DNA from 2 places in the Pseudarthrobacter sp. NPDC055928 genome. Region 1 is predicted to be linked to the other one. Evidence: predicted binding sites of a transcription regulator. Region 1 holds the regulator's gene; the other holds the start of a gene.
What was found. The regulator HrcA, encoded in region 1, represses chaperone genes, less so after heat shock. The targets are predictions, from matches to a motif close to TTNGCACTCGNNNNNNNCGAGTGCNAA.

Region 2: the regulator HrcA is predicted to act here: its motif matches at 2,950-2,976, upstream of groES (co-chaperone GroES).

The regions. Positions count from the first base shown of each region.
Region 1 covers NZ_JBHJZH010000022.1:48,100-53,048, forward strand. The annotation lists gene ACFC25_RS20800 (DUF3097 domain-containing protein) at 1-670, opposite strand, end outside; gene hrcA (heat-inducible transcriptional repressor HrcA) at 858-1,871, shown strand; gene dnaJ (molecular chaperone DnaJ) at 1,953-3,080, shown strand; gene ACFC25_RS20815 (16S rRNA (uracil(1498)-N(3))-methyltransferase) at 3,083-3,865, shown strand; gene ACFC25_RS20820 (GerMN domain-containing protein) at 3,874-4,794, opposite strand.
Region 2 covers NZ_JBHJZH010000001.1:70,668-75,616, reverse strand. The annotation lists gene ACFC25_RS00335 (glycoside hydrolase family 3 N-terminal domain-containing protein) at 1-339, shown strand, start outside; gene ACFC25_RS00330 (shikimate 5-dehydrogenase) at 428-1,246, shown strand; gene ACFC25_RS00325 (SAM-dependent methyltransferase) at 1,250-2,485, opposite strand; gene ACFC25_RS00320 (hypothetical protein) at 2,540-2,926, shown strand; gene groES (co-chaperone GroES) at 3,135-3,431, shown strand; gene groL (chaperonin GroEL) at 3,509-4,949, shown strand, end outside.

The sequences.
Region 1 (4,949 bases):
GTGGGACCACAGGCCACCTTTCAATTCCCAGCACGGAAGGCCGGATGGCCTGCCATACGTCAACGTACGGATGTCCCACAATCAGGACATTGCCGGCAGCGCCCGGGGATGCCATCACGGCATCCGCAATCCGCGATTCCTTGGAATCGGGAACCAGGTGGTCAACGAGCACTCCAAGCCGGCGGCCCGGCCCCGGCGCGAAGTCTGCCACGGCCGCAGCGAGGTCATCGATTCCATGCAAAGGCTCGACGACGATGCCCTCCACCCGGAGGTCGTCTCCCCAGACTTTTTCCACCAGTTCGGCGTCGTGCTTTCCTTCCACCCAGATCCTGCTGGCCTTGGCCACCTGGGCGCGCTGACCGGCTACCCGGACCGAGCCCGAGGCCGTCCGCCCGGCCGGGGCGGTGGCTTGCCGCGGCGCCGGGGGCATCAGTCGGATCGGCTGTCCTTCCAAGAGGAAACCGAATCCGAGCCGGAAGGACCTTGATTTGCCCCGCCGGTCCTCAAGGGCAACCACATGCATTCCGCCTGACTTCTCGACCCGCGTGACGGCGCCCACCCAGCCGGACTGGACCTCTTCCAGGACCATGCCGCGCTCTACCGGGACTTCAGGGAGCTGATTCCTCACGGGGGCGGCGATCTCCCGGGGACCCCAGTTCTGGTACTGCATGGATGTGTTCCGCCTTGCCTAGATCCTGGCCCGGAATTTCGCCCGGAGCGGTACCAATGCTAACAACGGGGTGAGTCATATTAGACTGTTAGCACTTAGGCATGTCGAGTGCTAAGCCGCGCCAAGACGGCGGCCGGTGCACGCGCCGGGGAAACCGGCGGCCTGTGACCATGGATGGAGGTGGAGTGTGAGCGAGCCGCGCAAACTTGAAGTACTGCGTGCCATCGTTGAGGACTACGTGCACTCCCGCGAACCTGTGGGCTCGAAGGCGCTGGTCGAACGCCACCATTTGGGCGTCTCCAGCGCCACGATCCGCAACGACATGGCAGCCCTTGAGGACGACGGCCTCATCACCGCCCCGCACACTAGCGCCGGACGCATCCCCACAGACAAGGGCTACCGGCTGTTTGTCGACCAGATTTCGGCCATGAAGCCACTGTCACCGGCAGAACGCCGCGCCATCCAGACCCTCCTGGAGGGCCCGGACGATCTCGACGACGTCCTGGAGCGCACTGTCCGGCTGCTGTCGCAGCTGACCAACCAGGTAGCTGTGGTCCAGTACCCGCACCTGAGCCGCGCCACGATCCGGCACATCGAGTTCGTGTTGCTGGCTCCCCGCCAGGTCCTTGTTGTCCTGATCGCCAACACCGGCAAGGTGGAGCAGAAAGTGGTCGACGTCGGGCAGGACCTTGGTGACGACGCCCTGGCAGGTATCCGGGGGCGGTTCCTCGGTTCGCTCGCAGGGACGCCGCTGAGCCAGTTGACCCAGTCGCTGCCGGCAGTTGTTTCCGGCCTGGGCCCAGGACAGCGGCAGGCTGCGCAGGCCCTGGCGCACGGCCTGGAGGTCCTTGCCCACAGCAGCCGCGAAGACCGCATGGTCATGGCCGGCACCGCCAACCTCGCACGGTCCAACGTCGACTTTCCCCTGAGTATCGGCCCGGTGCTGGAAGCGCTTGAGGAACAAGTGGTCATGCTGCGCCTGTTGAGCGAGATGGCACAGGATCCCCGCGGCGTGACGGTCAGCATCGGCCGCGAAAACCCATACGACGGGCTCACCGAAGCGTCGGTGGTCGCCACGGCCTACGGCCCAGACAGCACAGCCAAGATCGGGGTGCTCGGTCCCACCCGTATGGACTACCCCACCACCATGGCAGCAGTCAGGGCCGTGGCCCGCTACCTTTCGAGGATTCTGGGCCCCTGACAGCACCTGGCCGGGCCCCAGGCAACAAGAGCAGTACAAGCAGTCCGACTGCAGCAGTACAAACAGGAAGAGATACGAACTTTGAGCAGCCACTACGACGTCCTTGGAGTCTCGCCGGAAGCCACCGGGGAAGAGATCAAGAAGGCCTACCGCAAGCTGGCCCGCACGCTCCACCCGGACGTCAACCCCGGTGAGGATGCCTCGGACCGCTTCAAGGCCGTGACCCACGCCTACGAGGTACTCTCCGACCCGCAGAAACGCAGGGTCTACGACACCACCGGCAACGAAAACGGTACCGACAACGGCTTCGGCGGCGGCGGTTACGCCGGACAGGGCTTCGCCTTCCAGGACATCTTCGATACCTTCTTCGGCGCTGGCGGATCGCAGGGTCCGGCTTCACGCGTCCGGCGCGGCCAGGACGCCCTCATCAGTGTCCGGATCGAACTCCGCGACGCCGTGTTCGGGGTCAACAAAAAGCTTGAGGTGGACACCGCCGTCGTTTGCCCCACGTGCAACGGTTCCTGCTGCCGGGAGGGAAGCCACCCGGAACGCTGCGACATTTGCGGCGGCAGTGGCCAGGTCCAGAGAGCGGTCCGCTCCATCCTTGGCCAGGTCATGACCGCCGCCCCCTGCGGCAGCTGCGAAGGCTTCGGCACCGTGATCAAGGACCCCTGCAACGAATGCAGCGGGCAGGGGCGGATCCGTAGCCGGCGGTCAATGACCATCAAGGTCCCTGCAGGCGTAGCCACCGGGACCCGCATCCAGCTGTCGGGCCAGGGCGAGGCAGGCCCGGCCGGCGGCCCGGCCGGTGACCTGTACGTTGAGATCCGGGTCAACAACGACGCCACGTACGTACGTGACGGCGACGACCTCCATGCAACGCTCAACATCCCCATGACCGCTGCCGCGCTGGGAACCGAACTTTCCCTGGAAACCTTCGACGGGCTGCAGGAAATCGACGTCAAGTCGGGAACCCAGTCAGGGGAGATCATCACCCTTCGCGGCCTGGGCGTGACACACCTTCGCGGATATGGCCGCGGCGACCTCAAGGTACACCTTCAGGTGGAGACCCCGGCCAAACTGGATTCGGCGCAGGAAGACCTGTTGCGGCAACTGGCGAAACTTCGCGGCGAGCAGTTCACTGAGGGCAAACTCGCGGCCAGCGGCGGCGTCTTTGCCAAGCTGCGGGACCGGCTCGGTAACCTGTAGGGGTGAGCAATCCGGTTTTCTTTAGCGCTCCCGGGACGCTGGACCACATGGTCCCAGGGGGCCACTTTGTCCTGGAAGGGGCTGAGGCGCGGCATGCGGTAACGGTCAAGCGGCTTGCCCCCGGCGAGTCCGTGGACATCGCAGACGGGGCCGGCAAGCGGTTGACCGGCACGGTCGTGGCGGCGTCGCCGTTGGAGCTGACAGTGGAGTGTTCGGCGCTGACGGTCGAAGAAAAGCCCGCCATCCGGCTTGTCCTGGTGCAGGCGCTGGCCAAGGGCGACCGAGACGAGCTCGCAGTTGAAACTGCCACCGAACTCGGGATTGATTCGGTCATCCCGTGGCAGTCCGAACGGTCCATCGTGAGGTGGAAGGGTGAACGGGCAGCCAAGGCACATGCCAAGTGGCAGTCGGTGGCGACGGCGGCGGCCAAGCAGGCCCGGCGGGCCTGGATTCCTGAGGTGCGCGCCGCCGTCGAAACCCCCGGACTGGCAGCGGCTGCCGGCGCGGCCGATCTCGCAATCATCCTGCACGAGGACGCTGTCCGGCCGTTACGGTCCGTTTTGGAGAATTGGCAGGCGGCTGCGAACGGCAGTGAAACCCGCGAAATCCTGCTCATTGTGGGACCGGAAGGCGGGATCAGTCCGCGTGAAGTGACCAGGCTGTGCAGTGCCGGTGCCGTAACGGCGCTTCTGGGGCACCACGTCCTCAGGTCGTCCACCGCCGGACCCGCTGCAGTCGTCCTGGCCAGCGATGTGTTGGGCCGCTGGTCCGCACCTGAGCTCTGACAGTCGAGCTAGCGCACGCTGAAGCTGCGCGTATCAACGTTCAGCTCCTGGTCGTTTCCTGAGGTGTCCGCCTGCGCGACGCGAAGCTCGTAGTTGCCGGGTGTGAGGGTTAAGGCCAAGGTAAAAACTCCGGACTGGGCGGCCTCGGTCGCGGCCGTGGTTTCCCCGGTCAGGTACGGCGTCTTGTCGCCGTTGTCTTCCTCGCGCAGGATCCGCCAGCGGAGCTTGCCACCGGCCAGGGTGTTGCGGCCAGTAATCTTCACGCTGCCATCGGCGACTTCCACGTTCTCCTGCGGATCGATAATCCAGACCGGCGCCACCATGCCCGGGCTCCGGGACATGAGCGTGCCGAGGCGCACGTGGTCAAAAGCAAGATAGTCCGTGTGGCCGTCGACGAGGATCATCACCTGGATCTGCTGGCCGGAGTCAATGAGCCCGGAACTCGCCCCGGCCGCCGTGGCCGTATAGACGAGCTGCTGGATGGCCCGGCCGGCCATGTCGGCGTCGAGGTTGCTGTTGAAGGCATCCTCCGAGACGTCCACTGTGATGACGTTTTTACCCGAGATCGACGTGGCCAGTTTCTTGGGGTTCTGCCATGGGGTAAAGAAGTCCGGGTCCAGCGGTTTGTCAGACATCATGGCCCGCAGCGCCCTTGTAACCGGGTTTTCCTGTTCGGGCACGTCCCTGAACTCGCGGTACAGGAAAACGTTGCTGTTGCTGCGGCCGATCCAATAGACGGGTGCCTTGTTCGATGACTGTGTGGTCTCGAGCGGGGCGCTGGTGGCCGACACCCCTGGCGAGGTGTTTTCGGTGCCCTGGCTTGAATTCTGCACCACAGTGGGCTCCGGCCCTGGCTCCGCGATGCAGCCCGTGAGGATCAGGACGGCAGGCAGGAGGCTCAGCAGGGCGGTGGAGCGGATGCGCCCCAGGGCAGTACCCAAGGCAAGGGGCGTTTCTGGTCCCGGCACGGTGATGGCACTATCCTTCCTGGCAGCGATGATGCAGCCGGTCCCCGGACGGCCTTGAATTTCCAGCATTGCATAAGGAAAGTCGCCTCGGTGGCGCAAGGCGGCTGCCCGGTACA
Region 2 (4,949 bases), on a different contig from region 1:
GGGCCGCTGGTGCCCGGCGCTGTCCAGGTGTCCGGTGGCTCGCCCCAGGACAGGGCCCGGTTCGAGGCCGCTGCTGCGAGGGCCGGGCTGGCTATTGGCGGGGGGCCTGTAGTCAGCCTCATCGGCTATGGCGGTGCTCCTGCCGGTGGTGACATCGCAGTGGCGCTCGACGCGCCCTGGCCGCTGCAGGACTCCGCGGCTCCGGTCAAGGTTGCCTTGTACGGACGCAGCGCTGGTGCCTTCGACGCACTGGCGGCCGTGCTGGCAGGCAAGGCGACGGCCCGCGGGAAGCTGCCCGCCGCCGTCGGAAGCTTCCCGGCCGGCACCGGCTGCCCCTAACCCCACTGGGTAGCAGCAGATGTCGTTTTGGACCCTCATAACGACATCTGCTGCTACTTAGTTGGGTTGAATCACGTTTAATGGACCGGTGCCCATTCTTAATAAAGACATGACCCTCTGCATCTCGCTGTCGGCGCGGCCCAGCAACAACGGGACCCGCTTCCACAACTACCTCTACGACCAGCTGGGCCTGAACTGGATCTACAAGGCCTTCGCTCCGACGGACCTCGCCCAGGCCATTGCGGGCGTCCGGGGACTGGGGATCCGCGGCTGTGCGGTTTCCATGCCGTACAAGGAGGACGTGATCGCGCTCGTGGACGAGATGGACCCCTCGGCCAAGGCCATCGATTCGGTGAACACCATCGTGAACACGGACGGGCACCTCAAGGCCTACAACACGGACTACACGGCCATTGAAAAGTTGCTTAGGTCGCACGCGGTTCCAGTGGGCTACTCAGTCCTGGTCCAGGGTGCCGGCGGCATGGCGAAGGCCACCGTGGCGGCCCTCCGCGACGCCGGCTTCACCGACGTCACCGTGATTGCGCGCAACGAGGACGCCGGGCGGCCCCTCGCCGACCTCTACGGGTTCCGTTGGCGCGCAGCGCTCGACGGCGGCACGGCGGACCTGATCATCAATGTCACGCCTATCGGTATGCAAGGCGGTCCGGATGCGGACTCCCTGTCCTTCCCCGAAGGCACGATCGCGGCAGCCAAAGTAGTGTTCGACGTCGTGGCACTCCCCGCTGAGACGCCGCTGATCAAGGCGGCGCGCGCCGCAGGAAAGCCAGTGATCACCGGGGCCGAAGTGGCCACCATCCAGGCACTGGAGCAGTTTGTGCTTTACACCGGCGTCCGGCCCGCCGACGAGCAGGTCAGGGCCGCGGAGGAATTCACGCGCGCCCAGTAGCTCTCAGGCCGGTTCCACCACGATGGCCACCCGGTCCTCCCCTATGCGGGTCAGGACCAGGGTGGCTGTTTTGTTTCCGGCCTTCTTGCTGTTCTTGCCGCCCTTACCTGCGGCAAGTAGCTGCTTCCGCAGTTCCTCCGGGGTGACTGACGTGCCGCGCTTTTTGATGTCGAGCACGCCGATGCCGTTGTCCTTGACCCAGGCCTTGAGTGCCTTGACGTTGTAGGGCATGACCTCCATAACCTTGTAGGCCCGCGCGAACGGCGTGTCCACCAGGTCAGGAGCGCAAATGTAGGCGATGTGCTCGTCCACCAGGTGCCCGCCCAGTTCAAGGGCGACATCGGCCACCAGCCCTGCGCGGATCACCGCGCCGTCGGGCTCGTACAGGTAGCCCTCCACCGGGCCCACCGGTGCCGTGGGACCAGCGCCGAAATCTTCGGCGCTGGTGATTTCGGCGGCACCCTGGGGACCCAGGAGCAGTGCAGCCCGTCGGATGCCTGGCCTGCGCACCGCGTTGAACCACAGCGTCACCTCAGTGACGTCGCCGCCCACCGAGACCCACTGGGCCTCGCAGTCCGCCGGCACGGATTCGTGCGGCATCCCGGGGCCCATTTTGACCCCGACCGCACGGCCTGACGCGGCAAGCGACTCCACAAAGGACAGCGGCGGTGAGAAAGCTTCCGGATCCCAGATCCGTGTGGTTCCGGACGTGGAGGTGACCCGGCGGGCCGGATCCAGCCAGACGCCGTCGATCCCGTCCAGCGGCACGGACGTCGCATCGGAGTGCACCACGGTGGCGTTGGGGAACGGGATGAGGTTCACCGTGGCGCAGGCGGCCGTGGTCTCGTCCATTTCGACGGCGGTGACGGTGATGTCCATCGAGGCCAGCGCCAAGGAGTCGGCTGCGAGCCCGCAGCCGAGGTCAGCCACATGGCTGATGCCGGCGTGGGCGAAACGCTCGGCGTGCCGGGCAGCGACGTTCAGCCGGGTGGCCTGCTCCAGCCCCGCCTGAGTGAAGAGCATGCTCCGGGCGAACTCGCCGAACTTCAGTTCCGCCTTCGTGCGCAGCCGGGACTGCGTGAGGACCGCGGATACCAGGGCGGGCGAGTGGCCAGCCTTGCGAAGCGTTGAATTCAGCTCGAATGAGGTGTCTTCGCGGTAGGGGCCAAGGGACGCCAGCAGGTCCCAGCCTTCGCTCGTGAGCAGTGGTGCGATCTGGTCCTGCGGTGCTTGAGCCATGCGTTCAAGAGTAGTGGAGGAGCGCCACGGTGAGATGCCGATAGGGTTGAAGGCATGGAAGACAGCGCAGGCCTACAGCCGTCCGAACAGCCACATCCGAACACCCCAGGCCTGGTGAAGTTCGCCCGTCCCGCACTGATTGCCGGGGTTGCCGTGGCGGTTGTCTGCACCGCCCTGCTGGTGATCATCTTCTTCCTGGACACCTTCAACGCCACCGTGTACTCCGTTGGCGGCAAGGATATCCAGGACGCGACGGACGAGGCACGCGAGATCAGGGACCTGTACTCCGCGGCCCGGCTCGGCGGCGTTATCCTCCTGGTGATATCCCTGCTGGCCGCCGTAGCCGGCGCCGTCGTCCTGTATCTTCGGCGGGGCAACGGCCGTGATGAGGGCAACGAAGGCGATGAGGACGTTGATTTCGACGACCTCGCAGGCCGCTGATCTTGTTCACCCGAGGCAAAATTCTGGCACTCGCCTTGACCGAGTGCTAACCCCTTACATAGAGTCGTCATTAGCACTCTCCCTAGGAGGGTGCTAACACATGAAGAGCTGCCAGCCAGGCTGCTGCCGGCACCGCGACGACGGTTTGCCAGCCACGGCGCCCCAGCTCTCCAGTCCATAAATTTGCTGACGAAAAGGAGAGGTCCGAGTGTCGGTCTCTATTAAGCCTCTTGAGGATCGTATTGTTGTCCGCCCGCTCGAAGCCGAGCAGACCACGGCTTCCGGCCTGGTCATCCCGGACTCCGCACAGGAGAAGCCGCAGGAAGGCGAAGTTGTTGCAGTAGGCCCCGGCCGCTTTGACGACAACGGCAACCGCGTTCCCCTGGACGTTGCTGAAGGCGACGTCGTTATCTACTCGAAGTACGGCGGAACCGAAGTCAAGCACAGCGGCACCGAGTACCTCGTGCTGTCCGCCCGCGACGTCCTGGCGATCGTCGTAAAGTAACTCTTTGGATCCCCGTGCCGCTGACCATGCATTCCGCTGGTCAGCTGCGCGGGGTTCTGTCTTGAAAGGACACAACCATGGCAAAGCAGCTTGCGTTTAACGACGCTGCGCGCCGGTCTCTTGAAGCCGGCATCGACAAGCTCGCCAACACTGTCAAGGTGACGCTCGGCCCCCGTGGCCGCAACGTTGTCCTCGACAAAAAGTGGGGAGCACCCACCATCACCAACGACGGCGTCACCATTGCCCGCGAAGTTGAGCTGGATGACCCGTACGAGAACCTTGGCGCCCAGCTGGCCAAGGAAGTAGCCACCAAGACCAACGATGTTGCCGGCGACGGCACCACCACCGCAACGGTGCTGGCCCAGGCCCTCGTCAAGGAGGGCCTGCGCAACGTTGCTGCCGGCGCTGCTCCTGGCCAGATCAAGCGCGGTATCGAGGTTTCCGTCGAAGCCGTTGCAGCCCGCTTGCTTGAGAACGCCCGCCCGGTTGAAGGCACCCAGGTTGCCAACGTTGCAGCCATCTCGGCCCAGAGCGACGAAATCGGCGAGCTCCTCGCCGAAGCCTTCGGCAAGGTTGGCAAGGATGGTGTCATCACCATCGAAGAGTCCTCCACCACGCAGACCGAACTGGTCCTCACCGAGGGCATGCAGTTCGACAAGGGCTACCTGTCCCCGTACTTCGTCACCGACGCAGAACGTCAGGAAGCCGTCCTCGAAGACGCCCTTATCCTGATCAACCAGGGCAAGATCTCCTCGGTCCAGGACTTCCTGCCGCTGCTGGAGAAGGCACTGCAGAGCTCCAAGCCGCTGTTCATCATTGCCGAAGACGTTGAAGGCGAAGCACTCTCCACGCTGATCGTCAACCGTATCCGCGGCACCCTGAACGTGGTTGCCGTCAAGGCTCCGGGCTTCGGCGACCGCCGCAAGGCCATGCTGCAGGACATCGCCACCCTCACCGGTGCGCAGGTTGTCTCCCCGGAACTGGGCCTCAGCCTGGATACCGTTGGCCTCGAGGTGCTGGGTACCGCCCGCCGCATCACGGTGACCAAGGACAACACCACCATCGTTGACGGAGCCGGTTCCGCAGAAGACGTCGCAGCCCGGGTTTCCCAGCTGCGCGCCGAACTGACCCGCACCGACTCCGACTGGGACAAGGAAAAGCTCCAGGAACGCCTGGCCAAGCTGGCCGGCGGCATCGGCGTGATCAAGGTTGGCGCAGCCACCGAGGTTGAGCTGAAGGAAAAGAAGCACCGCATCGAAGATGCAGTGTCCTCCACGCGCGCTGCCCTCGAAGAAGGCATCGTCGCCGGCGGCGGTTCCGCGCTGATCCACGCGCTCAAGGCACTCGACGAGGACCCTGCAGTCAAGGCCCTCGAGGGCGACGCCGCTGCTGCTGTGGGCATCGTCCGCCGCGCCCTGGTCCAGCCGCTGCGCTGGATCGCCCAGAACGCCGGGTTCGACGGCTACGTTGTCACGGCCAAGGTTGCAGAGCTTGAGACCAACAACGGTTTCAACGCCA